2 regions of the Sporosarcina sp. P37 genome follow, and region 2 is predicted to be linked to the other one. Evidence: riboswitches for the same ligand, from Rfam matches in the RefSeq annotation. Region 2 holds a riboswitch; the other holds the start of a gene.
What was found. A riboswitch is a leader RNA that binds a small molecule or an ion and turns the genes downstream of it on or off. The one in region 2 is predicted to bind lysine.
Positions count from the first base shown of each region.

Region 1: it holds a riboswitch for lysine, as region 2 does, so the genes downstream of both, SporoP37_RS04535 (Na+/H+ antiporter NhaC family protein) here and dapA (4-hydroxy-tetrahydrodipicolinate synthase) in region 2, are expected to answer to the same signal.

Region 1 is NZ_CP015349.1:841,194-856,359, forward strand. Features, by position in the region: gene SporoP37_RS04480 (HesB/IscA family protein) at 1-272, opposite strand, end outside; gene SporoP37_RS04485 (DUF2225 domain-containing protein) at 398-1,102, shown strand; gene SporoP37_RS04490 (NifU family protein) at 1,160-1,399, opposite strand; gene SporoP37_RS04495 (YuzD family protein) at 1,484-1,810, shown strand; gene SporoP37_RS04500 (NAD(P)/FAD-dependent oxidoreductase) at 2,062-3,129, opposite strand; gene SporoP37_RS04505 (YuzB family protein) at 3,269-3,505, shown strand; gene SporoP37_RS04510 (TIGR01457 family HAD-type hydrolase) at 3,691-4,455, opposite strand; gene SporoP37_RS04515 (DUF86 domain-containing protein) at 4,455-4,901, opposite strand; gene SporoP37_RS04520 (YutD family protein) at 5,005-5,376, opposite strand; gene lipA (lipoyl synthase) at 5,377-6,342, opposite strand; gene SporoP37_RS16865 (MetS family NSS transporter small subunit) at 6,524-6,658, opposite strand; gene SporoP37_RS04530 (sodium-dependent transporter) at 6,659-8,176, opposite strand; gene SporoP37_RS04535 (Na+/H+ antiporter NhaC family protein) at 8,342-9,910, opposite strand; lysine riboswitch at 10,111-10,286, opposite strand; gene yunB (sporulation protein YunB) at 10,341-11,108, opposite strand; gene SporoP37_RS04545 (bifunctional metallophosphatase/5'-nucleotidase) at 11,155-12,534, opposite strand; gene SporoP37_RS04550 (sulfite exporter TauE/SafE family protein) at 12,540-13,364, opposite strand; gene SporoP37_RS04555 (DUF72 domain-containing protein) at 13,364-14,224, opposite strand; gene SporoP37_RS04560 (rhodanese-like domain-containing protein) at 14,532-14,885, opposite strand; gene SporoP37_RS04565 (glutaredoxin family protein) at 15,050-15,166, opposite strand, start outside.
Region 2 is NZ_CP015349.1:2,429,393-2,444,558, forward strand. Features, by position in the region: gene SporoP37_RS12350 (LysE family transporter) at 1-46, shown strand, start outside; gene SporoP37_RS12355 (MFS transporter) at 186-1,418, shown strand; gene SporoP37_RS12360 (YqhV family protein) at 1,486-1,761, opposite strand; gene SporoP37_RS12365 (DHA2 family efflux MFS transporter permease subunit) at 1,928-3,295, opposite strand; gene SporoP37_RS12370 (FxLYD domain-containing protein) at 3,758-4,924, shown strand; gene SporoP37_RS12375 (hypothetical protein) at 5,180-5,410, opposite strand; gene SporoP37_RS12380 (serine hydrolase domain-containing protein) at 5,593-7,377, shown strand; gene SporoP37_RS12385 (PP2C family protein-serine/threonine phosphatase) at 7,662-8,783, shown strand; gene SporoP37_RS12390 (ATP-binding protein) at 8,799-9,224, shown strand; gene SporoP37_RS12395 (methyl-accepting chemotaxis protein) at 9,225-10,919, shown strand; gene SporoP37_RS12400 (STAS domain-containing protein) at 10,934-11,320, shown strand; gene SporoP37_RS12405 (transposase) at 11,435-12,049, opposite strand; gene dapA (4-hydroxy-tetrahydrodipicolinate synthase) at 12,399-13,289, opposite strand; lysine riboswitch at 13,407-13,584, opposite strand; gene grpE (nucleotide exchange factor GrpE) at 14,070-14,663, shown strand; gene SporoP37_RS12420 (tetratricopeptide repeat protein) at 14,748-15,166, shown strand, end outside.

The sequences.
Region 1 (15,166 bases), 1.6 Mb from region 2:
GTGAAGCCTCCGCCCATCAAAGACTCCTTGTAATCCACTTTTGTGCCTTCCAAAATGGCTGCATCTTCATCTTTGACCAGTACAGGAATACCATGCGCAGTATAAGAAATATCATCATCTTCTTTTTCCTGTGCAAAGCCTAGACCATATGTTAATCCGCTGCATCCTCCGCCATTGACGGATACGCGCAGAAATGAACCTTCTTCTTCATTATGAGTCATCATTTTTTTTACGTGAAATGCCGCTGCTTCTGTAATTTCTACTGGATTCATCTATATTCACACTCACTTTCCACGATTTGTTTTATCATATCAATCTTTTTCACCGTATTGCAAACAAATAGTCCCCCTAATAGGTCTTTTTTGCTGTATAATAAGACTCAGAACAGAAAGGAATGATGACTGTGGAAATCAGCCCATTTTACGATAAGAAAATGCTTTGTTTACTTTGTAAAGAGCATTTTTCTACTACCAAAATCCGTTCACGTCAAGTAAGAGTTATTGATCACGACAGCGATTTTAGACCCATTTATATAAACAAGGAAATTAACCCTATTTTTTATAATGTTGCCGTATGTCCGAATTGCGGTTTTGCCTTCACTGATGATTTTGCACCTTATTTCGCACCAGGCACGAAAGAAATGATCGCCCAAAATATTACTGCCAAGTGGCGCAGCCGTTCATTTGGAGGGATCCGCACGAAAGAACAGGCAATTGAAGCCTATAAGCTCGCGTATTTAAGCGCCAATTTCAAGAAAGAAAAACACTTGACGATGGCAGGTATGATGCTCCGTATCGCATGGATTTACCGGGAAGATGAAAACCGTGCAAAAGAGATGCGGTATCTGGAAATTTCACGAAATTTGTACATTCAAGCTTTTTCTGAAGGTGATTATGTCGGCACTCAGATGTCCGAAACCCGCGTTCAATATATAATTGCCGAGTTGTCGTGGCGCATCAATGACCGTGCGGAAGCAATCCGGAACTTTTCCAGAGTCATCGAAACACAAAAAAGATCCACTGAGCCCACAGTTATTCAAATGGCCAAAGATCGCTGGCAAGAAATCCGGGATGAAGAAACCGCCATAAAGGCAGTTAAATAATCAAAGCCGTGCAAAGAAGATGAAACTTCCTTACACGGCTTTCTTGTTAAATAAAAATTAAAAGACCTGTTCGACTTCTACAACGCCTGGCACTTCTTCAAGCAATGCACGTTCAATACCGGCTTTTAATGTAATCGTTGAGCTTGGGCACGTTCCGCATGCGCCTAAGAGACGCAACTTCACAATTCCTTCGTCGATATCCACCAGTTCGCAGTCCCCTCCGTCTCGCAAGAGGAATGGGCGCAATTTATCTAGCACTTCTTTTACCGGCTCATATAATTTAGTATCTGTTGTCATTGTAATCACTCTCTCCTTTCCTTATACTTATTATAAACTGCCCAGCAGAAAAAATCCAATAATGAATCGGAGGTTTGACTTTTTATGACCCAATCACCAGTAACCATTGAAGTTTACGGAGCAGAAGTGATCTGTGCAAGCTGCGTAAATGCTCCTTCTTCCAAAGATACGTATGAGTGGCTCGAGGCGGCAATATCAAGAAAGTACCCTGAACAGCCATTTACGATTACGTATATTGATATCAACTCAGACATTACTGAACCCAGACAGCAGGAAATTGCGGAGAAAATTCGCGATGACGAGTACTTTTATCCTCTAGTTATGATTGGCGGCGAAATGATCGGTGAAGGCCACATTCAGCTAAAACCGGTTTTCACTGCACTGGAAACACATGGATATCAATCCCAATAAATTGATAATCAGACGAATTAATTGAGAACAAGCATGTTGGTTCTTCCGTCTGCTTTGCACGAGAAGCGTGCCGTTCTGTGATGAACGGCCGCTTCTTTTTATGTATCTTCCCACAAGCCGGGCTGACGATTTTGCCCTCTATAAATTCTCAATTTAAAACTACTGTCGCACCCGGCAGCAAAACAAAAAGAGCTTTCAAAGAAATTCGCATGGCGGCGACTTTCCTGAAAACCCATTCTGTATGTTGCATTTTAACCGTTATGCCATTTGTACATCCACAGCAATCCGGATTTCATCAGACGTGCGATTCTTCCTGTAACGGTACGATCCGCCAAGTACGCAAATCCTTGTTTCTTTCCAAGTGAACCCATGAAGCCTTTTAACTTCAGCTCTGGCATTTCCGGCATTAACGGCTCGTCCTTCCAGACCAGACGCAGCACTTGTACAATCTGCTCTCCCTGAACTTCTGCCAGCTGGGCACTCGGCGCATGCGGAAGCGCAGCGACATCTCCCACTACGTAGATGTTCGTGTAGCTTGGAACCTGATGGTACTGGTTGAGCACGATACGGCCCGAACGGTCTTTTTGAACAGTGAGGTCTTCAATGACTTTGCCGGGCTTAATACCAGCTGTCCAAACGACAGCGTCGATGTCGATCGTTTCTTCATGATTATATAGAACTGATTCGCCCACTTTGGTGATATTTGAGTTTGCGACCACTTCCACGTCGTTCTGATCAAACCAACCCTTTACGAAGTTACTTAATCGTTCAGGGAAGTCACGCAAAATACGCGGACTTCTGTCAAATAGTTTAATTTTCAAATCAGGCCGGCTCTCACGTAATTCACTTGCCAACTCGATTCCGCTCAGTCCTGCACCGACAATACCTACCGTCGCACCGTCGCCAAGCCCAAGTAATGTCTGATAGGTTTTGCGGGACTTCCCAATCGTCTGAATGCTCAGTGTGTGTTCTGCAGCACCCGGCACGTTATGGAAGTTATCTTCGCTCCCCAGGCCAATTACGAGCTCATCATACGGAATGGCACGGCCATCTGCCAGCAATACTTCATTTTCCTCCGGCTTGATTTCCTGAATCTCACCTTCTATCACTTTCAGCTGGTCATGAACTGGAATGGCTACCCGGACATCAGAATCAGGAACTGTTCCTGCCGCCAGTGCATAAAATTCCGTTTTCAAACTATGAAACAGGGTACGGTCTACAAGAGTAATTTCTATATCGCTCGGCAATTCTTTATTCAGCAAACGCAGCAGAATTCGCATATTACCATAGCCGGCACCCAGTAAAAGTAATTTTCTCATATAGTTCTCCTTCTATGTCTATTTTCATGTTGCATCTCATTTGTTATTATAACAGTTTGTGATGACTTTCACAATATACCTAGTTCGTTGACGCTTACGTAAAAAAAGAGTACCATTTCTAATAGGCGAGGTGAGAAAGATGAATCCCATCGTGGAGTTTTGTATCAGCAATTTGGCGAATGGTTCTTACCCCGTATTCGAGACATTGGAGCGGGATCCAAACATCGATGTGCTGGAATACGGCTGTTTAAGTTATTGTACAAAATGCAGTGATACGTTATATGCAATTGTGAACGGTGAATTAGTCGAAGCGGAGACCGCGGATGAATTGACAGCACGAATTTATCAGTTCATTGAAGAGAATCCACTTTTTTAATAGCATAAAAAAACAACGGATGTCCCGGAAGTTGCCAAACTTCAAGGTACATCCTTTTTTATGCGGTTTTACGTGTTCGCAGTGATTGAGCAATGTGCGGAATTAGCTTTCCTGCTCCCTTTTCTGACAGTCATTTAGCGAAAAAGCTGCACAGGAAGTTGTTGCGCTTCTTGTGCAGCTTTTGTTTATTTCGGCCAATCGGCAAGACCGGATAAAATATATGTCGGACGCTTTGCTTTTTGCAGCACTTCTTCCATTGGTGTGACGCCGGTGGCAACGTACGCCGTATCGATGCCATAGCGTATGCCCGCCATAATATCTGTATCATAATTATCTCCGATTAATATCATCTCTTCTTTTTCATAGTTCCCCTGCTGCTGAATGAATTCAAGCATATACGGCTCAGGTTTACCTACGACGAGCGGCGATGTTTCAGTTGCCGCTTCCATCAGCTTCAGAAAAGATCCGTTGCCGGGAACCAGTCCTTTTTCAGTCGGAAATTTAATGTCTTGATTGGTGCCTAAAAAATGCGCTCCATTGCGTATCGCAAGGCAGGCTTCAGCAATTTTTCCGTAAGTAATCTGGCGGTCAAGCCCCATCAGCACGATATCCGGATTGGCGTCCGTGAGTTCAATCTGTTCTTCTTCCAACGCTTCTTTCAGTCCCGCTTCTCCAATCATCATGACGCGGGCGCCTGCATAATGCTGCTTACAATAACGGGCAAGTGCTGTCGCTGAATTCATAATACGATCCACTTCCGTCCGGACACCGAACCTCGCTAATTTCTTTTGCTGGGCTCCCCGTGTCAGCGCGGCGTTGTTCGTAATGAAATATGTATCAGCACCTTTCGCCTGAAGATCTGTCACAAAATCCACTGCTTCCTGAATCGGTTCACTTCCGCGATACATTGTGCCGTCCAAATCAAAACAATACGCTTGATACTGTCTCATCATTCAGTTGGCAGAAACGCTGAAACCGGTCCTAATTCATTCGTCAAATAATCACGGACTTGGCCCGGGAATAGCTTGAGCTCATTCAGAGTTTCACGAATAGATGTTTCAACAGCCTCTGTATCGACTTCCATAAATTGGCGAACAATCATCGGGCGCAATGAAATAAACGCTTTCAGCGGTACTGACTGTTCAGATTGAATGACTTTTTCATCTTCGAGTATATCGATAATATCATCATAACTCCCCGGATCACGCATAATAAACCCGTCAATCATCGAGTTTCCTACATCAATAATGCCTTCAATCAAGCCATGTGCAATTCGCTCCACAGCCAGTTTGTTTACTTCGTTTTGCTGCCAGCTTGATTCCTTTTCAAAGATGCTTATCAATTGCTCCATATACGCTAAAGTCTTACTGATTTTATTTTGGTCCACAAAATACATAATGTTCTTCCTCCTCGTTTACTTCCTGTCTCTATCTTACCATATTTTCAACGAAACAAATAAAAGCACAGGGCTAATTTTAGTCTGCCCGGTGCTTTTATTTTTATTGATTTGTAATAGAAGCAGTCGCGGATTCAGATTGTACTTCTTCTGCTGTTTCCGTTTCAGCGGATACAGGTTTTACTTTTCCGATCTTCTTCAGAATGAAATACGCACAGCCGAAATTGCAATATTCATAAATATAATCCTGAACTGTGCTGATTTTCGTTTCATAAGTAGATTTGGAATTACGATCTTCAAAAAAACCTTTTAATCGTAACTGCCCGTATCCCCAGTCGCCTAAAATATAATCATACTTCAGCAGCACTTCGCTAAACCGTTCATTCAAAGCTTCTTCATCGAAACCTTCACGAAACTCTTTCGCGATCTCGTACTGCGTATTCTCTAAAATAACCATCTTCTGCTTCACTTCCATTTACCTGCTCGCTTGCTCTTCAAGTTTCAGCAGCTCTTCACCTTGGCGCTGTTTCTCTTTCGCCGAAGCATTAACTTGCTCGTCTGCGTGGTAGCTTGAGCGTACAAGCGGCCCTGCCTCACAATGAGAGAACCCTTTAGACATTGCAATTTTACGCAATTCTCCAAACTCATCAGGCGAATAATATTTTACCACTTTTGCGTGCTTTTTTGTCGGCTGCAAGTACTGGCCGATCGTCATGATATCGACATTATGCGCGCGAAGATCGTCCATGGTTTCAATGATTTCTTCCACTGTTTCCCCAAGTCCGACCATCAGAGAAGACTTCGTCGGGATCTCTGGATACATTTCTTTGGCACGTGCCAGCAGTTCAAGTGAACGGTCATACGTTGCACGCGCACGAATTCTAGGTGTCAAACGGCGTACAGTTTCAATATTATGGTTCAGGATATCCGGTTTTGCGTCCATCAGACGCTGCAGGTTCTCCCGGTCGCCGCCCATATCAGACGGCAGTACTTCAATACTTGTGAATGGATTTTTCCGGCGGATGGCACGGATTGTTTCTGCAAAAATAGCAGATCCTCCGTCTTTTAGATCGTCACGCGCTACGGCAGTTACGACGGCATGCTTTAAATTCATTAATTCGACAGATTCCGCTACGCGTTCCGGTTCAGCTGTATCGAGTTCATTCGGCAGACCTGTCTTTACTGCGCAGAAACGGCAAGCTCTTGTACATACAGCACCCAAGATCATAAAGGTAGCAGTACGCCGCTCTCCCCAGCACTCGTGAATGTTCGGGCAGCGCGCTTCTTCACAAACCGTATTTAAGTTTTTCTCACGCATTAACTTTTTTAGACCTGTATAGTTCTCGTTGGTGTTCAGCTTAATCTTAAGCCAATCCGGCTTCTTTATATGCTCTGTTTTTCTTCCAGTCTCAGGTTTGCATGACAATGGTACCGACTCCATTCTGTTAATAAATTCTTCTCATGTCAATGTAACATAAATTCAGAAAACGTTCAATTACAGATAGTGCCGGCTTCAGACGACGGTGTGAATATATCGGGTACGGAAGATCTACTGCCGAAACTTTCCCGCTTTTCATATAAAAACACCTGCAGCTAAAGCCCGGCTGCAGGTGTACATATCATTATTCAATGTTGAATTTCTTTTTGAATTTACCCAGTATTGTAGCATAAAAGATGCTGATAAATAGACCGCCCCAGATGATCATCACGCCGACCAGCATCATGAGGATTGCAGAACCGCTCATTCCTGTATCCATTTACAGCCCCCCTTTTTCATCATAATCGGTAGTGATTCTAGTGTTGTTTTTCCATTTCAGTGAAGTGAACACAATTGACATTACAAATGCGCCAATCGCTACCGGCCAGCCGATCGTCCATAAGAACGACGTCGGATACCCTTCATAGTTTTCTGCCATATTGTCTTGGATCAGGAAGAACAGCATAGTTCCCAATACTAACGGTGTGATGAAGATTAATGAAAGCTTCCACCACCAGCCGAGCTGAATATCTGAAACTGCATTGGCATGTTTCTCAAACACGCCAAGCTTTCTGAATACCCAAGCCAGTAAGATCACTTCGACCAGACCGATGACAGCAATACCGAATTGGTTGATGAAGTAATCTGCGACATCCAGGAAGTAGAGTCCGCCTTTCGTTGCGTACAGCATCGAGATCGCTGTAGAAAGTCCGACACCGATTGTTACTGAACGCCGTCTTGACATATTGAATTTATCAGACATACCTGCAATATACGTTTCACAAATCGAAATGAGTGAAGTGATACCTGCAAGGGTTAAGGACAGGAAGAAGAATGCGCCGAACAGGCCGTTTAATCCCGGCATCTGATTGATGATTTCCGGGAACACAACGAAGGCGAGCCCTACACCGGCCGTGGCTACATCTGCTACAGCCACGCCTTGATTTGTTGCCATGAATCCAAGCACTGCGAAAACCCCGATACCCGCAAGTAATTCCACGGAGGAGTTTGCGAAACCTGTAATGAATGCGTTATTTGTAATATCCGATTTCTTCGGCAAATAACTTGAATACGTAATCATGATCGCAAATGCGATGGACAAACTGAAGAAAATATGGCCGTAAGCGGCAACCCACACACGCGGATTCAATAGTTTGTCGACATCCGGTTTAAAGAATGCATCTAATCCTACCATAGCACCGTCAAGTGTAATCGCACGAATGACGACGAATAAGAACAGTAAGAAGAGAACAGGAATAAATATCCGATTCGCCAGCTCGATTCCTTTTTTGACACCGCCAAGCAAGATAATGTAACAAATAACCCATACCAGCAAGAGCGGCAATACTACGCCACCGACTAATCCGCCGACTTCTCCAGGATTATCTGCTAGTTTCAGAACATCTCCAAAGAAGAATGCTTCAGGATCTTTCCCCCATGATAAACCGAATGAATAGACCGTGTATTTCATGGCCCATGCAATAATGACCGCATAGTAAGTGGAAATTACAAAGGATACGAAAATTCCCCACCAGCCAAGAAATTCTGTCTTCTTACCATTCAGCCGGAAAAATGAAAGCGGTGCTGATCCCCGATACTTATGACCAATTGTGAATTCCATAATCAAAATCGGAATACCGGCTGTTAAAAGTGCAAATAAATACGGGATAAAAAATGCGCCTCCGCCATTTTCATACGCGACGTAAGGAAAGCGCCAAATGTTTCCGAGTCCGATTGCCGAACCGACCGCAGCCAATATAAAACCGGCTCTCGTTCCCCACTGTGAACGATTCTCCATACAACGATCACCTCTCTTTTTGTTATTTTACAAAACTTATTACCATTCAATGTATTCTGACAACTCTAGTTCTGTATATTTAGTATAAACAGGACAATTCAAGATGTCAAAACAAATTTAGACTAAGAATGAAGGTTTTATCACTCTTAGTCTAAATCATAATCTTTATGCAGTTTGCGCTGCCCGCTGTTTCCCTTTTGCGTTCCAGTACACAAATAAAGCTATCAGAATAATAATAACCGCCGCAAGTCCAATCCATACGGAACCAGTCACACCAAGAGTGAAGTATCCGGCGACCGCCACACTGGCTGCCACAAGCGCATAAGGCAACTGTGTCGCCACGTGATCGATATGATTACAGCCCGCTCCCGTAGATGAAAGGATCGTTGTATCTGAGATCGGTGAACAATGGTCCCCAAATACCGCGCCTGCCAGTACAGCAGACAATGCCGGGAGCAATAATTCCGGTGCCGCATTGACCATAATTGTTCCTGCAATCGGCATGAGAATACCGAACGACCCCCATGACGTACCTGTCGAGAATGCCATCAGTCCTGCTAATATGAAAATCAAAACAGGCAGGAAGGCAACCGGGATATTCAGCTTCTCTACCATAGTAGATAAGAAGAGGCCTGTATCAAGTGTTGCTATCAATTCTGTTAATCCCCATGCAAGGATTAAGATTAAAATAGCCGGCATCATTGCTCTGATTCCACTAATGAACGCACGCCCCATCCAGGAAACGCTTGCCGTTTCATTCTCTTTCATTTGCAGTGCATACAGCAGCATCGCAAGCAATGTGGCAGTAATGCCCCCGGTTACCAGAGAAAACGGTACATCTGTATTCTCGAAAATTGCCCAAATATCGAAGATCCCCGCCTCTTTATAACCTGTGTAAATCATCATGCCGAGAGTTACAGCAATCAGCGTCACAATCGGCGCGACGAGATCACGGACTTTACCGTGTGTATGCTCAGGAAATTCCTCTTTCAGTTCGCCGGGAATTTCTTTTTTTGGATCATACAATAAACCTTCATTGTTCGCGCGATCTTCGTGCTTTTTCATTTCAAAGAAATCATTGTTTGTCCAGGCAAAGAAAAAGACCATGGATAACGTAGCAATGACGTAGAAATTCATGGGCGCCATCATGATGAATGCTGTCAGCGGTGAATAACTGACCGCTGCCGTCGTGCCCAAAATCAGTGCAAGCTGTCCAATCAGGAATGCACCCCAGCTGGAAATCGGTGAGACAACACAAATAGGGGCAGACGTAGAGTCAATGAAATATGCCAGTTTCGCACGTGAAATCCTGTGCTGATCGGTAATCGGTCTGGCAATCTGTCCAACTGCCAATGCGTTGAAATAATCATCAACGAAAATAGCAATTCCTAGAATCATAGTCAGCAGCTTTGCACCGCGTTTCGTACGGATGCGTGTTACCGCCCAGCGTGCAAACGCCGCACTGCCTCCTGACAGGCTGACAAATGCGGTAATGACACCAAGCAATAATAAAAATAACATAATGAATATATTATATGTATTCAAACCGCCGTCCCAAAATGAAATAGTCACAGCTGTCCAAATACCTTTCAGCGTCTCCAGCGGAGCAAATTCCGCAATAAGTAAAGCAGCTGTAAGAATGCCTGCTCCTAATGATAATAATACTCTCCTCGTCACCAACACCATCACGATGGCGATAATAGGAGGCAAAATAGAGACCCACGTTCCGATCATTGTAATTCCTCCTCTTTCTGGTTGATAGATGATATCGAAATGCAGAAGGTCTTCTGAAGGGCGGAAAGACAGCACCAACAACGGATTGCTGATATTGCCAGCAAAAAGCCGACTCCAACAGGTCGTTACGAACGTGTGGGAGTCGGCCGGACAATATCTCTGCTGGTCATTGAGTCATGTACATCAAGTGCAGGTCATCTGGCTACTGTAGCTCTCCATACATTTGTCGCTGTATGACAGTGTCATTCCTCTTTGAAATGACCCCAACTTGAGAAGCGGACTCTTCTCAAACTTCGGCACTGCCTCCTTTTGCTGGCGGTCTTCGACGTCACTCTCTCACCAGGTACTTATAAGCAATGCAGCCTCTACGTAAGTCTCGATATTCTTCTTGTATCAGTGTAGCAATAATCGACATTGTTCACAATACCTTTTACTCCGTATCTTCCAGAGGCACTTCTATCTGTGCGGGTGTCTGTTCACCCTTTGAATAAATTTGCGGAACTTTCCCTCTGATTAAGCCCATGGCAATGGGAATTTCCTGCTCTACAACACTTTTGCTGGTCGCTAATGGCACAATAATTTGTACATTGACCTGCAATTTGAGATTCACTTCCACATACGCATTATTGATTCCAAATTCCCGTATATTCGTATCAACAGTGGCATGGACATCCCCAACAACATGAAAACGGATGGGGATTTTCGGACCGAGGTTACCGATCAGCGGGATATTGGTCGCCTGACCGAGCGGTACGAAGAAGACGATCCCTTGCTCTTTCTCCATGCGATCGGGATTGTATTCAAGATCACCAAGCGGCGGCAGCATATCCAGATCTCCGCCTTCTGCACGTTCCAGATGATCTTCTACGAGCTGATGGATTTCGGACATCACCTGGCTGATGATTTCCGCGTTAAATTTCGTTGTCACCGTATCTTTCGTGTCATCCGGCACATTCTCAATGATTTCATTGACATCATAGACACTGGTGGTACGGTTTTGGATAGCCTGGCTTATGACGTGACTCGCTATTTTTTGAGTTTGGACTTCGGCATATTGTGTATAGATCGGGGTCAATTGTTTATTGACAGTGTAGAAAAACATAGCGACTGCCACGAAAATAGACGGAATGACAAAGCGCAGGATATTTTTGCCGTAGTGATGTCTCTTCGGCCGTTTTTGATTCGTATAAAACCGCATAAATACGCCTCCTGCTACACATTATGCGAAGCAGGAGGCGTACATACTAGCCTTCATTAAAATATTTTCTTCCGTACCAGCCGAGCACATCACGAAGCATTTCCGGCATGATATATTCTTTCGGAGCTTCTTTCAGCAGCGGAAAAAAATAGCCGAACGTAAACATATCGAGTGTTGCAAGAGTATAGGTGCTGCCGGGTTCCACCAATCGGTTTCCTGCGAATAATTGTCCGTCGCTGTTAAGGAATAAATGCTCATGAATCATGCTGCCCATCAATGTGCCGCGGAAACCCAGACCTCTGATCGGCAGTTCTGTCCATTTGGGATCCAGTGACTGCTCGTAGATTGTCAGCAAGTCCTCTCCGTCTAAACGAACTAGGCATGGATTGATCGGATGCGGCAGCAGCGAGTGGAGGTCACCTTTCGTCACCCAGCCTTCATCCAGACTGCCGAGAAAAATGCCGGCGTTAAACAGCGCACAATCTGCATCCAAATAAGTCAGCAATGCACGGCCAAACAGCGAAGACAAGGGACTGTTTCCTGTCAGCCGCTGCGGCAGGGCGGACGGATTATAAAAAACAGGCACTTCCAAAGCTTCTTCTCCTTCATTCAGATAGCCGTTCACTTCTGCGACATCTTCTTCTGTCCGCTTCATTAACTGTGTCGGGAACACTTCTGCAGTCATATGAAGTACTTGATTCGTCATGCGGTCGACGTCCACCTGGATGTGGCCGACATAATGACCGAACTTTTCGGCTGCTGCAATCAACGTGTCGTTGTGCCATTCCCCATTCTGGAGTAAATGGTGAGTATGGCCGCCTAAAATGACATCGAATTCTGGACGTTCCGCCGCAAGCAGACGATCTTCATTGATGCCTAAATGCGACAGGCAAATCAGCACATCGCATTGCGGCCGCAGACTATTAGCCACTTCTTTGAGCGCTGCATGCGGCTCCGTAACGCGCCAGCCCAGCTGCTCATAGAACGCATAATACGGCGCAGTGGCACCTGTGATGCCGATCCGCACGCCGTCTGCCGTCTCCAGAATCTTTGATGTCTTCGCCCAGTAAGGTAACGCACCGTCCAAGTCTGTTAAATTACAAAGTACCACGTCAAACTGAGCATCTTCATACAACGCATTCAATGATTCTTTCGACATCGTGATGCCTTCATTATTGCCGATTGTCACGGTATCGTACTCTGCTTCATTGAGCAGTTCAATATTTCCTTTGCCTTCCGTGCCTTCAGTAAATGGGTGGGATCTGTCGATATGATCACCGATATCAAATAAGAAAACCGCTTCTCCCTTTGCTTCCGCCTGCTGCTTGCGCTGTTTCAGAAAGCGGGAAATCTGCGGCCAGTTTTCAAAATGACTATGCACATCATTCGTATGATAAATATGAATTGTCGCTACTGTTTCTTCCATATACGTCAACCCCAAATCCCCTCATAGATGGAACGCAGTCCAAAGACGAGTAAAATGATGCGAATGACCAAAACCAGCGTATCTGATTTCATTTTGCCATTCAAATACGCACCGAGCATTCCGCCGAAATATGCGCCTGGCACGACCGGAATCGTATAGAGCCACGGCACATGCCCGAGAGAAATATGCGAAATTGAATTTACGATGGATGACAGGAATACCATCAGCATCGATGTGGCCACTGCTACGTGCGGAGGGAAAAGGAACAGCAAAATCATCGCAGGAACGATCATGGTGCCGCCGCCGATTCCAAATAACCCCGATGTCAGTCCAATAAATAATGACAGGAGGATGGCAAACCAGATCGGATAGCCGTAGATATGCGCCTTACCCTGCGGATCTGTGAATGTCACTTTCCTTCCGTTTTCCACAAACCAGCGAATCGGCTTCAAATATTTTCTCGTTAATAACAGTGTAGACAAGACAATTAATAATATGCCGAAAAATAGATTAAATGATTGCAAACTAACATTTTTATTGATGAACGCGCCAATAATGATCCCGGGTATACTCGCTGTAAAAAACAGCAGGGCACTGCGGTAATCGATTGTCCTGACTTTCATGTATGATATGGTCGAGCCAAGTCCGTTCGCGATCATCATAATGACCGATAAACCGACTACACTTTGTGGCGTGATATCAGGAATTAGGCCAAGATTCAGCCCGACAAATAATGTGACGGGCACCAGAATTGTTCCGCCGCCGAGCCCGGCAATCGAGCCGATTACACCCGAAGCCAGACCGATTAAGGCCAGCACTGCAAATTCCATTACTGATCCCCCTCAAATAAATCCAGCTGCTCGGTGAGTGGCTGACCATACTCTATGTTGACCAGATCCGCGAATTGCTTAGCGTTCTTCGCAGCATGCTGACCGGAGTTGTTATTAAATATAACGAATACTTCCTGTGTTTGTTTTTCAAGGTGTTTGACGACATCGCGCATACTCTCTAATTCTTTTTCATTATAATCATAAAGGTAGCGCACTTTACGCCACGCTTTACTGTCTCCCATTGTATTGACCCATCCTTTGTCATTGCGTCCATGAAGACGCAGCAGCACCTTCGGATCGGTCGCAGCCGGCACGAGCGGCACACTGCCGTCCCCAACCTGCGGCTCATCACAGACAACATGGATGATGTTTAAACTCTTCAGGAAATCCAATGTCTTCTCCCGGTAGGCAGGTGAGTACCAAGATTGGTGGCGAAACTCTACCGCAACCGGCAGCGGCTGTAACTGATCATGCACATAGCGGATACGGTCGACGTTTTCTTTCCGGCAATCAAACCACGGCGGAAATTGCACAAGGATCATCGCCAGTTTCCCTGCTTCCACAAACGACGTCAATGACAGCTTGAATTGTGAGAACATCTCCTCTTCAGAATCATACGGCAGCTTCCCCCGCTGATGGCCGGTAATACCTTGATAGGCTTTCACAATGAACCGAAAATCAGCAGGAGTTTCCTCCGTCCATTTATCCATCACTTTTTTGGATTGTATAGCATAAAACGTCGAATCAAGTTCGACAATTGGAAAGTGTTTGCTGTAATCAATGAGCTTTTTATTCGCTATTGTTTTTTCATTATACAGGCTTGGATGGTCTCCCCACCCTGTCAGGCCAACATGTATCACGGAAAGTTCCCCCTCCTTTTAGCTTTCATTCAGTGTATCATATCTCATGTGTTTTCGGAAAAGTCATACGCTGCAGCTCACTTTTTCCTTTTTGGAGTTTCATTGCATAGACTTCTGCTATTTGCGCTTATTTTCTGGGTGGGGCGGGGGTGTTTGGTGTGCCGCTGCGCTATTTGGCGACGGGACCGCGCATTCTCTTCGCGCAATAGCATTATATCTCGCCGCGACCAAGCATTACATTTCTTCCAAATCAAACACACGCGAAAAAGCGTCCCGGGTTATTGCACCCAAGACGCTTTTTCTATCCTTACTCCCGCCACGCGCTCATGCCGCCGCGCACATTCGTTACATTCGTATACCCGGCTTTTTTCAACTGCCCTGCGGCATTCATGCTGCGCATGCCGCTTTGACAAATCAAAATGATTTCCTGCTCTTTCGGTAATGACGCCATCTGATTTTTCAACAGATTCAGCGGGATGTTTTTGAATAACGGAATATGACGCTCTTTATATTCTGCAGGCGTACGGACATCTATAAACTGAACGTTACGGTCTTTCATTCTTCCTTTTAATTCTTCTGTTGTGATGATGTTCACGCCTTTTGCCGGCTTCATTCGCCAGACTACTGCTATGACGATCAGCGCAATGAAAATCCAACCCATTGTTGCGGCCTCCCTTTAGTGTGTCCATTCCATGATGACTAGGATGATTCCCATCACCACAAACGCTGCATGGCCTATACAGAAGCGGGGAAATAATTTCTTTTCCATTTCCTCCGCCGTTTGAACTGTACACGATCTGCAGAATAAGAGCTGTTTGACTTTATTCATGCGTCCAATGCGGCCTGAACACTTGCCGGATCAAAGCCGAGTATCCATTTGCCGTTTAACAGTGTTTGAGGCACACCCATCTGTCCAGTCGTTTCAACCAGGCGCTGCCCTGC
Region 2 (15,166 bases):
TTTTGGAATTTACTTCGGTATCCAAGCTTATCAGGCGCTGTTTTAAGTGATCTTCAGCGGGCTGTTTTCACATGATTTTACATAATGGCATGTCAGTGGCGCTAAAAAAGTTATTACAGTATAAAAAGTTCCCGTTTGGAAACCATACCGTTAATCAATAGAACAGCATAAGATGAGGTGTGGTAATGGAAAAAGACGGGGACAAAGTTAGTGTATGGTGCATTGTAAGTCTGGCCTCAATTCCGCTTATTATGACGCTGGGGAATTCAATGCTCATACCCGTGCTTCCCTTATTGGAAGAAAAAGTCGGCATTACATCGTTTCAGTCCAGTATGATCATTACCAGTTATTCAGTGGCGGCTATTTTACTTATCCCCGTGGCCGGCTATTTATCAGACCGCTTTGGACGGAAAATGGTGATATTGCCAAGTTTGGTCTTCGCATTGATCGGGGGTCTGATTGCCGGATTTGCTTCGTGGAAGATGGATGACCCCTATATGATGATTATAATCGGCCGGGTATTACAAGGGATAGGAGCAGCGGGTGCTATGCCGATCGTTTTACCGCTCGTGGGTGACTTATATAAAGATGACAGCGAAAAAAGCAGCAGCTGTTTAGGGATTATTGAAACGTCGAATACGTTTGGAAAAGTGTTAGCGCCGATCTTAGGTTCAGTATTTGCTGCTGTATTATGGTTCCTTCCGTTCTTCTCTATTTCTGCACTTAGTGTCATTTCTTTTATACTGATCTTTTTCTTTGTGAAAGTCCCGAAAGAAAAAGATGAACCGGTAAAGTTTAAGGTCTTTATACAGAACACGAAAAAAATATTTGCATCAGAAGGCAAATGGCTGTATACCGTATTTCTCAATGGAGTTCTGGTCATGCTGGTATTATTCAGTATGCTGTTTTTTTTATCGGAGAACCTTGAGAAAACACATGATATCGCGGGAATTAAGAAAGGCTTTGTGTTGGCAATTCCGTTATTATTCCTCTGCGTGGCATCCTTTTTATCGGGGCGAAAAATTAAAGGGGATCTGAAAACCATAAAAAGGCTAATGATCATTTGCTTACTCGCCATGTCCGCGAGTGTCATTTTTGTAGGCTTTACAAGCAAAAAATTGATCCTGTTGCTGATCGTAACCAGTATAGTAGGAATAGCAATCGGCGCATTATTGCCTGCTCTGGATGCAATCATTACAGAAAATATTGAAAAAGAGCTGCGGGGCACAGTTTCCTCATTTTACAGTTCAGCAAGATTTATCGGTGTAGCAGCCGGCCCTCCTTTGATGTCAATTGCCATGAAAGATTTTCTCGCCGGCAGTTATATTATTGCCGCTCTCCTCGGATTAATTTTGACTGTTATTGTTTTTAAATTTATTAACGTTGAAGAAATTGAAGAATCTAATGAAAGAAACTGAAAAAGAACCTGACAGTACGATGAAACTGTCAGGTTCTTTCTGTTTGCAGATATGTATGGGGAGTAATTTATTTGGATTTTAAACTGAAAATAATGAGGAAGATTCCGGTGAACAGACAAATTATTCGCACTAAAGATATTTTTTCAGTAAGACCATGCAATGCGATTCCCGTCGTAACTATTAATATAAAAGGACCTACTAACGCAAGCAAAGAGTTAATATAAAACGCCTTTTCTAAGTCATTAAATTTAAACATCAGTGCGGCAGCCGTTACTTCTATACTTCCTGAAATAACTCTCAATATAATAATGAAAAGCAACGCACTTTCTATCACGGAAACCACGTCCTCTGATTGTATTTATGCTTAGTATATGCAGTGCGTTAATGAGTTATTTAGCCCTTTAGATATCACAATAGAATGAGCGAAGTTGCTTCATCGCGCTGCTTAAAAAAGTACCAGGTTCCGAGACAATTCTAAATTGTGTCGGAACCTGGTACCTTTCAGTAATTCACACACGAACACGTTTTACAAACAGCGATGCAATAAAACCTGCAACAGCAAACGCTGCGATAAAGTAAAACGCATATTTCGTGCCCGCTGCGATTAATTCAACAGAAGGAGCACTCGGTGAGACTTTCAAAAGCAAGTTTTGGCCATGTACCAATAATGTAATGGCTAATGCCGTTCCTGTGGCGCCTGCAATTTGTTGGAGAGTATTCATTACCGCTGAACCATCTGCATAGAGTTCGCGCGGTAATTGATTTAATCCATTGGTTTGTGCAGGCATGATAATCATGGAAATGCCCATAAAGTATATCAGGAATGCAATGACGATTTGCCAAATGGCTGTCTCTGCTGAAATAATTATGACAAACATGATACTCGAGATTGCGGTGAATAGAAAACCAATCGGTAAAATCTTTTTGACACCGAATTTATCCGTCAGTATGCCTACAACCGGAGACAGCAATGCGTTCATGGCGCTCCCTGGCAGCAGAATAATCCCCGCCATTGCCGCGCTTACTAGTAAAGAAGTTCTCAAGTACAGTGGCAGTAAAATAGCTGTAGATAAAATTAAAAACATCCCAATGAACAGCAGCAATGTGCCTAACGTAAACATCGGATATTTAAACACACGCAAATTGATCATCGGCTGTTTCATCTTCAGCTGTCTGGTGACGAATAGCACGAGAGAAGTAACACCGATTGCCAATGGTGTATATACTTGTGCGGAAGTTATAGACTTTTCCGCAATCGTACTTAAACTGTAAATTAATCCGCCAAAACCAAGCGTGGACAAGATAATCGATCCGACATCAATCGTCGGTCTGGTAATTTGGGAGACGTTATCAATTTGCTTCAGACCTAATACGATTAATCCTACATAGAATATCAAGCTAAGCCAGAAGATATATGACCATCCCAGGGTATCAACAATTACGCCGGATAAGGCAGGGCCTACTGCAGGGGCTGTTGTAATGACTAGTCCCATGACCCCCATGACGGCACCGCGTTTATGGATCGGAAAAATTAATAAAAGAACATTCATCATCAGCGGCAGCAGGATTCCTGTTCCGATCGCCTGAACGATCCGTCCAATAAACAACACGGCAAAACTGGGTGCTGCCGCCGCTAAAATTGTCCCTGCTATTGAAAAGGCAAGAGAAGCAATGAGTAATTGTTTTGTGGTGAACCATCGGATTAAGAGAGAAGAGACAGGCACTAGAATACCTAGCGTCAATAAATATCCTGTAGTCAGCCACTGTGCAGTTGCCGATGTGATAGAGAAGTCGGACATAATATTAGTAAGAGCCATATTTAAAGCTGTTTCACCAAACAATCCGATAAAAGCTCCAAACATCAAAGTAAAAGCCATCGCTTTCGGATGACGTACTTGAACGATTTGTAATGAGGACACAATTTACTTCCTTTCTAAACAGACTGATGCAAAGTGCATATGCAAGAAACGAATTATGATGAGACAAAGGATATCGATCTTGGCGATGACCAGAGAAAGATATCCTTAGATGAAATAAGTTCATCGCTATTCATAACTTGCCGCTTGAGCATTATAGCATGTATGTGGAAAGGGAGGATATAATGGCGACTGCTGAAGACGCATTCAAATTAGAACAGAGTGACGGGGCACAACGCAATTGCATTTTTGTGATATCGTTGTTGGCCTATATGCCCTATTATAGAAAGTGATTACATATTTTTGATAAATTGTTTGTTATCTTAAACGTTTTTAACACAATTCTATTCACTAGTATGATTTAACTACTAAAATGGTATAGTTCATGTAGAATAGTAGGAAAAAGGAATAGGAAGTGGCTTTATGAAGAGATTATTGTTTGCTGCGGTTTGCTCATCTTTAATTCTAACTGGTTGCGGAGAAACGAAAGAAACGATGTCAACGAACGATGTAAATGCCGGGGAGAATGGCAACGCAGAAAAGAAAAGGTTGGATAGGGAGGAAAAAATTGCCTCTGAGTTTTACAGCAAATTTATTAATGGGAGCAAAGAACAACAAGAAGAATTTCTGACTGAACACGTACATAGTGAAGGTAAAGAGTATTTTTCCAGCATGGTTGGAGAATCTCAAAGTACAGTTGAGAGTAAAAATGTACAAGTTATAGAAAGTGTGCCAACTACGTATGATGATGGTTCAAAAGGAAAGCTCGTATTGTTGAATGTAGAGAATGGAGCAGGAGACTTGCGTGAGGTAATCTTAGCATTTCAAAGAGAGAATAAGGATTTTCAGTTAGTGTACAGTACTACTTCTGAAAATGAAGATGAATACGCGGAAATCTTCAATAACTTACGGGCTGAATTTAAAGCACCGATTGCAAAAAAATTAAAGCAAAGAAAAGAAAAGGAAGCATCACAGAAAGCAAATGTAGAAATATCAGATCAAGTATTCTATTCGTGGAAAGACAGTATTGGAACAGTATGGACTAATTACAGTGCAGAGATTAAAAATACTGGTGATGCAATTGCTGATCTAGGTTCCATTCAAATTAACTTTGTTGACGATAGCGGTGCAATCGTAGGAACGTCAGACATGGTCACGCCTGTTCCTAATACACTATCTCCGGGCGAAACAGCATATATCGGCGATACCGCTATGCTAAATGCGGTAGACAAAGCGGATGTGGTGGCAGACGTTACTGTAAACATCGATTTTAGTAAGACGACGGATGCTGCCATGTTACTCGAAACGGAAAATGTGAATTTCAGGGAAACAAATAATGATTACGGAAATCCTTATGTAGTGACAGGGACTGTGCAAAATCCCACTGAAGAATTGGTGGATGATGTGCGTTTAGCAGCTGGTCTTTATGATAGTGAAGGGAAATTGATTGGTGTATTGAAGGAAACATTGACAGTTAGTCTGAATCCAGAAAGTACTGCCGGTTTTGAAATGACCTATCCTGAAATTTCAAAAGAAATCAAAGGGAAGGTCACTGAAGTGAAAGTAAAGGCATATAATTGGACCTGGTGATTAACTTAGTATTTAATTAGTCTGCAAAAAATAAACAGATCCATAAATTACCGTAAAATAATCTCGTCAGTATTATTAGCTCAGTCGCGTTAGTTAGCAAAACTATCTAATATAGTAGATGAGAAATTAAAAACGCCCCCGTGAATAGTGCATTTTGCAGCCATCTTTCGCATTGAATAATCCAATCAGTTTTCAAACAGCTATTTATATATGTACAACACAGCCGCCACTTACAAAGTGACGGCTGTATTCACATCAATAGCGTTTACAAAAATGAAACAGCCGGGAAAGGCCTTTCAAAATAATCGCCAGCGCGAACAGCACAATGATGATCACCAAAATGCCAACGAAGACTGTCAGCAGCAAGCCTCCTGCGAGGGATGCCAGTAAAACAGGGACGATTAAAAACAATCCCAGCACTGCATATGCGGCTAAAATTCCGAAGAAGAATAGCCATTCATTACTTAATTTATCGCATTTGGACATGAATATCACCCCCTTGCCGTACTGTATGTAGCAGGCAGCAAAGCGGTGTAATACAATACACACGGTTTTCAATATAATAGAGTGAAAAGCACTAGATAATTTATCGGAAATTCATGAAAGAAGCAGCAACTGGTGAAGTTCTGCGTGTTAACACCCAGACCGAACGAAAAAGGGGGGTATACATGAAACACCTAACTTCGTGCATTCATTTATTACTCATAACGTGTGCAGCGTGCATCATTTTTCCTTCATCTATCTATGCGCTGAATACACAATCCCTGGAACGTGAAATCGATCAGCTGATTACAGAACATCAAGACGATTCTGCAGGTCTTGCCGTACAAGTCGTTCAAGATGGGGAAGCAGTCATTCGGAAATCAGCAGGCTATGGGGACTTAGAAAAGCAGCGCGCTGTCGATGATGCAAGTGTATTCGAGTGGGGATCAGTTTCTAAAGTACTTGTCTGGATCAGCGTCATGCAGTTGGCGGAGGAAGAGTTACTGGAACTGGAACAGGATATTGAGCATTATCTGCCGAATTCATTTGAGTTCCCTAAACCTATACAGTTACAGCATCTGATGAATCATACAGCTGGATTTGATGATACGTTTACAGACTTGATGCTTCCTGCACCTGCTGAAATTCCTTCGCTTGCACAAGCGCTGGAGAATGCCGATGTGAGGCAAGTGTTCCAGCCGGGTGAAGTCGCTGCGTACTCTAATTATGGGGCCGCGCTTGCGGCGTATATTGTGGAGAGGGTCAGCGGGCAGGATTACAGGGAGTATGTGCACAATCATATATTCCGGCCGTTAGGAATGGAGCACACTTCCATTGACCCCTTGCAGCGTGATCATCAATGGGTGAAAGAGCAGCGGCTTAAAATCAAAGGATATACGGCGGAAAATGAACGGATGGCTCCGGATTTTTATGCGATTCCGCTGTATCCTGCGGGCAGTGTCATAGGGACGGCGAATGATTTAGGATTGCTTGCAGCCGCGTTATTATCTGAAGACGGACACCCGCTGTTTAAGCAGGCAGAGACGATTCATCAATTATTCCAGCCGACTGATTATTATCCTGGAACAGATATTCCGCGTATGGCGAACGGTTTGTTTGCATTGCCTGCTTCAAGTGAAGTGTATGGCCATGGCGGAAATACCGCAGCGTTCAGTTCTTCTATGTATCTGGACCAGAAAAAAGGAATTGGTGTGCTGGTGTTGACGAATCAGGCGAATGAAAGCAATTTTACATTAGGCATTCCTGATTTGTTATTTGGAAAGCCGGAGCATCATACGGAGGGGCAAGGGCTTGAAGATCCTTCCGTTTGGAAAGGTGTCTATGAGCCGGCACGTATGCCGCACCACGGATTCAGCAAGATATACGGTGTGCTGAATCGCATATCGGTCACAACATCCGGTTCCAAAGATTTGAAAACAAATGGAGTCGTCTACGCGCAGAGAAGTCCCGGTGTGTATATATCTGACGGGGAGCTGGGAATCTATAGCCGTGATATGTATTCTAAGCATCCCGTGCATGGAAATATTCTGTCAGCGTATAACGGAGATTTGCTGCAAGTGCCTATGTGGCGGCATGTGCTTGACTGGTGTTTGATTGGGATTGGATTGATTTCTGTCTTGTATTCGGTCATTCTGCTGGGTATTGCGGGTTTCCGAAAGACTATGCGGCGCGCGGCCATTCTTCTGCCAAATGTACTAAATGTGTTGCTGGCGGCTGCTGTTAGCGGGATGTTTTATCAAGCATTGTCCTTCACTGCTTACGATTCGCTGAAAGTTTTCATGGCTTTTTCACTGGTTTATGTAATGATGGCCGGGTCGTTTTGTGCAGCTTGGTTAGCAGTGAGATGGACCTTTCATTTTACTAAGGGGCAAATGGTATATTTCATTTTTACCGTTCTCTCGTGCGTGTCGCTGTGTGTGAATGTGATGTATTGGGAGTTTTACCGATGAGTGCAAACACTGGACTGTTTGCAGCGGCAACAGAAAAGCAAGTGATACGAATAAAGCACATCTTCCTGTTATGCAAGGGGGTGTGCTTTTTTTGGTGAAATTTTATTGGACTATTGTATTAGTTATGCGATTCAATAAAAAATACATATAATTACTCGCTATATAAACACCCTGCTGTATTCAATTTCTTTGCAAAAATGCTGACAGTCTATATCTTTCCTCATAGACATAAAGTATAATGATATTGAACTAGTATACTACTAATTTTAAGGAGTTACTGAAGAATGACTGTTATTATTATCGGAGATGTAGGCAATGATGTCCTTAAAATTCAGAAAAACTTGCAGCAGCTGGATCTGCACACGATACATGTATTTCAAAGTGCATATACGGCCATTCAATATGAGCATCTATTTTTAGATGAAGAGATTAGGTTAATTATTTATGACGCGAATTTAAATGTAAACAATTACGAAGCAAATTGCCGTGAAATTGAAGCGCTGAAAGGCTGGCGGGATGTGCCGATTCTGCTGTCGACTTCATATGAAAAACCGGTCATTTTTGAACGTCTTCTGGATACCGGGATATTTGATTTCATCCTGAAACCGTTTGATTTTATTCAGCTGAAGATTCGGATTCGGATTGCGCTGAACTATTATGAAGAAACGAAGAAGCGGAAAGCGCATGAGCTGCAGCTGAAAACGGACTTGGCCATTGCGAAAAACGTTCAGAAAAGTGCGCTGTCGCAAGAATTGATGCTGCCGTCTATTGAAGTGAACGGCATGTATTTTACTTCTCAGTCACTCGGCGGCGATATGTATTGCTGGTTTCAGCTCAATGATGATCTGACTGCGGTGCTGCTGTTTGATGTGATGGGCCACGGGGTGTCGGCGGCGCTCGTGACGATGTCCATTCGGTCGCTGCTGAAGGATATTATCGTAAAGCTGATTGATCCTGTCAGTGTAATGAAAGAAATGAACAGGAAAATTTATGAACTGTTTTCCACTGACGGACTTGATTCGTTTTTAGTGACGGCGATCTATGTGGTCATTGATACAAAGAATGGAACGCTGCAGTATGTAAATGCTTCACATCCGGAAGGGGTCATGTTCGGGAAGTACGGTGAAACCGTGATGATGCATGCGAATTCGCCAATACTCGGCCTGTTTCCAACCATCCAAGTCAAGGCGAAGAGCATTCGTCTGACAGGTTGGCACCGTATCATTTTATATACAGACGGCTTGTTCACTTTATATCCTGATCAGAAAATTGACTGGGACTTTTTTCATTCATACAGTTCGCAAAATAGCCGCCTGATGCTGCGGAAGTTTACGGAAGAGTACAAATTACCGCATTTGCCTTTGGAAGATGATATTACAGTTGTTTCGATCACAACTGCATTATAAGTGGGGGAAACCGTTATGGAGTTTACATTCAGTATCATACCGAACCAGCAGTCGATCCGGCTGATAGATCAGCTCATGGAAAACTACACGGAGCTGTATGCGATCCCATGCGCCCGAGAGATTTGTTTTGTGACGCATGAACTTGTGATTAATGCAGTGGAAGCGATGGAGAAAGACGGCAGGACTGAATCGATTGAAGTGTATGTGCGCAATGAAGATGATCAGCTGCATATTGCGGTTACCGATTCTGCGGAAGGAATACCAGAGGAGCAGTGGCCTGGAATTCTCGGTGCTGCGCTTGCAGATGAAAGCTTCTGTGAGCGGGGGCGCGGCTTTTTATTCATACAGCATATGGTTGATCAGCTGTGGTTTGAACAATTGTCCGGCTCGCAATTTTTGGTCGGCGTGAAGAAAAAATTACTGGCTTCGGAGGAACGATAAATGAAATGGTCAATTGGCAAAAAGATTAACGGAGTAATATTACTGGCAATTGTGCTGCTTTCCGGTATTTTAAGCGGTCTGAATTACTATGCCACAAAAGGGAATTTGCTTGAGGCCGCGGAGACGAAATTGATGTCCGATCTGCAGCTGAGTATGGAGCTGCTGAATAATTCCGTGCCGGGCGACTGGTCCATCACGAATGGTTCGTTATATAAAGGCGAAATGGATATGAACGAAGCATACGATATTCCAGATCAGCTGGGGGAGCTGACATTCGGGAACACGATGTCCATTTTTCAAAATGATACACGGATTACAACGAATATTATAGAAAATGGGGAACGCCGTTTAGGTACGAAAGTGTCTGAGCAAGTAGGAGACGTTGTTCTGGGAAAAAAGGAACGTTTTATCGGTACGGCAGATGTTCTGGGCGAGCCGTTTCAAGCGGTCTACGATCCTATTTTTAACAAGGAAGGTGACGTGATCGGAATTATCGCGGTTGCGATTCCTGTGGCGCCTTATATCAAAATTGCTGCTTCTTCCGCAACACAGACGATTATTATTTCCTTAGTGCTTGCGGTACTTGTCATTCTGATTGCGAGCTTTATTATCCAGCGCATCATTGTTCGGCCGATTAATCGTTTGCGTGACAATGCGAATGAACTGGCAGATTTGAATTTAGATGTTGCGCTTTATGAAGCAAAAGGAACAGACGAAATCGCTGACCTGTCAACTGCCTTCCGCCATATGAAAGAACAGTTAACGGAAACAATCGAGCACGTCGCGCGAAATGCCAAAGAAATCGCCAATTCTTCAGTCGCACTGGCAGAGTCATCGCAGCAGACGAATGAAACGGCTAGCCAAATCGCTTCGACCATGAATGAAATTGCATCCGGTGTGACGAATCAGTCCGAACATGCGGAACAGATTGCTGGAATGATGCGCGATACGATAGCTGAAGTGGAAATTAATTTAGGGCATGTCGAGCAGAGCCTGCTGAACGCCAAGCAATCTACGGTTATTGCGCATGAAGGTGAGCAGGCAATCAGCAAAGCAATTGAACATTTAAGCACAGTGACAGAAACGGTAAGCTATGCGACCGATTCCATTCAAAAACTGGGCATGCGTTCAGAAGAAATCGGCGGAATTATTACCGTCATCACCGCGATTTCTGAACAGACAAATTTACTGGCGCTGAATGCGGCGATTGAAGCAGCAAGAGCAGGAGAGCACGGCAAAGGTTTTGCGGTCGTTGCAGCTGAAGTGCGTAAACTTGCTGAACAATCAAAAGCAGCCGCCCAGCAAATTACGGATTTAATTACCGATATTCAAGCAGAAACATCGGTGACAGTCCGGACGATGGAAAGTAATCTGACAGCAGTGGAAGAGCAAGTCGTCATTATTAATCAAGGCGGGGAAGCGCTGAAGCATATCGTGGAGAAAGTCAGTGAGACAGAGTCGGGGGTTGGACAGATGAAAGAAGCATTCGTACACGTGAATGAAAACTCTCAAAATGTCCAAGATGCCATCCAAAATATTTCCGCCATCATTGAAGAGTCCGCTGCTGCGACAGAGCAAATTGCCGCTTCATCTGAAGAACAGTATGCCACAGTAGCGGAAATCGCCGACAACACAACCAGCTTAGCGGAAGTAGCCGATCGTTTACGTGAAGAAGTGAATAAATTTAAAATGTAATGGAGGCAGGCAGAATGGAACAAAAAACAGCAGCATTGCAAGTGACGGAAAAAGACTCGTATGTGATTCTCGGTTTTTCAGGCCATTTGCAGTACGGCTCAATGGAAGAGCTGAAAAAACGGCTGCAGAGCATACTGCAGAAAGAAGACAGCAGTTTCATCCTGGATATGAGCAAAGTTCAGAATATAGACAGTACAGGCTTCGGTTTGATCGTCAACTTTGCCAAAAAAGTATCGTTGAAAAAGGAGAAAATCGTCATTATTATCGTTGACGACTTTGTCCGTAAGTTATTCTCCATTTCCCAATGTGACAGAATTTTCCCGATCGTTGACAGCGAAGCAGCTGCTTTTAAAATGCTTCAGCACCATGTAGAGACGGAACTTACTGTTGATGAGTATTGAATTGGTGTTGGTGGTACCAGGTCCCCACACAATTCCGGAACTATTCAGTTAATTCAGCATGCGGTGCAAAAAGACTTCTAATCCAGTAGATTAGAAGTCTTTTCGAGTATCATTTTATTGTAATTCCGTAAGCGCTTCTAAAATGTCCTTACTTTTGTAGACGTTCAAAATATCTTCCGTTTTCATCAAACAATAGTGCACGTAGGCTTCTGTAGTTTTCTCGAACGGTTGTGGCAGGCAGTGCGGGAGTTTTGATGTATTGAGATACGGATAAGGTGATGGAGCAGAAGAGTGGTAGCAGGGGAATGTACTGAATGGATAATCAGCCAAATGTTTGACCATTGGTGTTTTTGTTGCGATCGGATTTCGGTGTATGTAGCGGCTTACAGCGAGCAATGCGTAAGGCGATTTTACTTCTCTGGAATAATATCGGCCCTGGTAAAGTTGTCCGATATACCCATAACGTTTAGAGTAATAATCGCTGTATTTTCGATTGATATGCCGCATGATTTTGGAAAGGTCATCTTCGGATTGTAGTAAAATATGATAGTGATTTGTCATGATACAGAACGCAAAAATTGTAAAGTGATAATTAATAGATGCGTGGCCTATGCATCGCATCAGGTGCAACATGTCTTCTTCGGTAGCGTAGATGTTCTGTCGGTTATTGCCGCGCATGACGACATGGTAGTTTACACCTGGCCTCCAATTCCGTTTGCGTCTTGCCATTGATCTCTCCTCCTCTTGTCCTGTGAATATGTTGAGTATAGAGGGGAAGTTTTATTTTGGTCAAAAGAGCGAAATTGAATTTTGGATAGCGTAAAGTGCATACGAATCATGTTGGGGGTTTGAAGAATTGAATCTTTCGGGCTGATACAGTAGAAGAATTGAATTTTTAGGTTTTTTGAATGTGAATTGTGTGCGAATTGTACTGGGACCTGGCACCATCTTCGACAAATTGTGTGGAAATTGTACCGGGACCTGGTACCGCTAACAGCACCAACACAAAAAAACTGTCCCAGAAAGTCCATAGACACAGGACTTTCCAGAACAGCTTATTTTCATTCCTCTACATACATCAAAAACCCACAGCAGCCCGATCGTCAAGTTCCAGCACATTCTTCAATGAAGCCACTTCTTCGTCTGACAAAGCAATCATTGGCAGACGCACGCCGCCGACTGGAACGCCTGTCAAATTCAATGCAGCCTTCGTTGGAGAAGGGTTCGGAGCTGCGAACATTGCTTTCATAATCGGCAATAGACGACGGTGAATAGCTGCCGCCTGCTTGGTATTGCCGCTTCTGAATTGATGGATCATCTCTTGCATTTCATTTCCGATAATATGTGCAGAGACCGATACGACGCCTGTTCCGCCGATCGCCAGCACCGGAAGTGTCGATGAGTCGTCGCCTGTATAGACGAAGAAGTCGTCACCTGTATGCTCGATAATAGATGCCACAGCGTCCAGATCACCGCTCGCTTCTTTTACAGACGTGATATTAGGAACGTCAGCCAGACGGATAATTGTTTCAGGCAGCATGTTCACTGCGCTGCGTCCAGGAATATTGTACAGCATGACCGGCAGAGTCGTCGTTTGTGCAATCGTCTTGAAGTGCTGATACAATCCTTCTTGGCAAGGTTTGTTGTAGTAAGGGACGACGAGCATAATGCCGTCAACTCCTGCTTCTTCTGCCTGAATGGTCAGATCGATCGATTCTCTTGTGCTGTTCGATCCAGTGCCGGCGATGACAGGTGCTCTGCCTGCCACGGTTTGGACAGTGAACTTGAATAGTTCCACTTTCTCTTCATTCGTAAGTGTAGGAGATTCTCCTGTGGTACCTGCGACGACTAGTGAGTCTGTTCCATTGGCTAGCAGATGGTTAATCAGATTGCGAGTTGCTGTGTAGTCAATGTCTCCTGATTCAGTAAACGGAGTTACCATTGCTGTCATAATTGATCCGAAATTCATTATTCTCCACATCCTATCATTTTATTAAAAAACACAGAGGTGGGGGCGGTATGTTAATGAACGCAAAAAGCAACAACGAGGGCTCGCTGTTGCGTTGAAATAATGAATTATTTCTTTGCATGAGATAGCCCACCATATAGTTTCCTATATGACAATCCTGCACTTGTTCAGTCCAGGATCAGCTTGGAGATCATGAGTTTCTCGCCGCTTCGGCAAATTCCCCTTTCGACAATCTTCACAGAACCTCATGATCCTCTGATTGTGTACTAATGGTTTTTGCGCCTCTATCTTACTTCGGAAAGTTCGAAATAAGTGAATGTTTAATTAACCCCACTCTACTAGGTATCTCGGGAAATAGCAACCAAAACATTATACAAATGCAAAAATAGTTTGAAATGTCAGTGGTTTTCTCAGAAATCGATTTCTTCTTGCCTAGATGAAACAGATACTAGTACCATCTGACAATAACCAAAAATGTTCAGAATACAAACTTTGCGCCGCTGATCAAGGAAAGCAGAATGAGGTTTTACTCATACTACAACTAAATCGTTCAATACAGGAAGAGTTCTCAAAATGCGGGGACTCTTTTTGTCTATCTGTGGCAGATCCTGCAGCATCCCGTCAGATAGAATGCGCAGGCGGACGTAATCATTCGACAATTCACCGCCCAGTATTGTGTTGGCCCCCAAAAAATGCTATCTTATCAGTATAATAGCCTAACGTGAGTCTGGGCTTTTCTTGCTTGAAACACTACATAGGTTTTCTGAAAAGGGGAATTCGATGAGTACTATGCATGAGTCCGCGAATAACAGGCCGGAAGAGTTACAGCGTTTATTAGATAAAGAATTAATGCAGCTGGAGAAAATTACGATTGAGGATTTTGAAGTAGATCCTATTGAAAAGCCGGTCACAAAAGAAGATTTGAAGCAATTTCAGCAGTTTACCTCCACCAGTTTCCGCTCGCTGGAAGATTTATTGGAAAGCAATCAAGCAATCTTGCCTGTCGATGAAGCGGTTACACGCCTGCAGGAGGAAGCCTTGCAGGACCGGGTGAAGATGGCGAAACGCGCAGTGGAAATCTTTACATTATTTGAAGAAGGCCGCGATAAGCTCGGCTTTGATTCAGAAGAACTCATTGAACAGTTTGATGTGATGCTGGATGAAGCGCACCGTCTGCTCGGAGAGATGGGCATTCAGGAACGGGCTGTACTTGGCGAGTATTTTGATGAAAGCTTTATGGAAGCAATCGGCACCATACCAGCAGAAGAAGCTGATGAAGGTGTGGACCGCTTCCAGGTAGGAGCTGTCTTCCGCAGAGCATTTATACTGGAAGATCAAGTCGTTCAATACGCGCTAGTGAAAACGGTTTTGTAGAAGGGGGAACGTCTATGACGAGCACACTGATCAATCAATGGTTGAGTCACTGCGTCCGCCCATTGAGTAAGTGGAGGTGATTCAATGAGTTCATTCACTAACATCCCGATGCTGGTCCAGCAAATGCAAAAGGAGATCCGGCAGAAGCGTTATAGCCATGCTTTAGATACGATAAGAGAGCTTGAAAAAATGGGTGTCAGCCAGAAGCAGATTCTCTGGCACAAGGCAGTGCTTGAAAGTAAAGTGGGCAATCTGCATGCGGCACTGGCCTATTTGAAAGAACTGGACAGTAAGGAGCCCCATGTAGCGAAGCTTGAGGAAATGATTCTCGGCAATTGGGACACATACACGCAAGTCGTCGCTGAATATAACCGCGCCGTTTCAGAAATTCAGCTGGGCTATGCGGAAAATGCACTACATATACTTGATTATGCCATTCATCTCGCAGGAAAACTGCCGATTCCGATTGAACTGTATCGAATGAAAACGATCCTGTTGGCGCG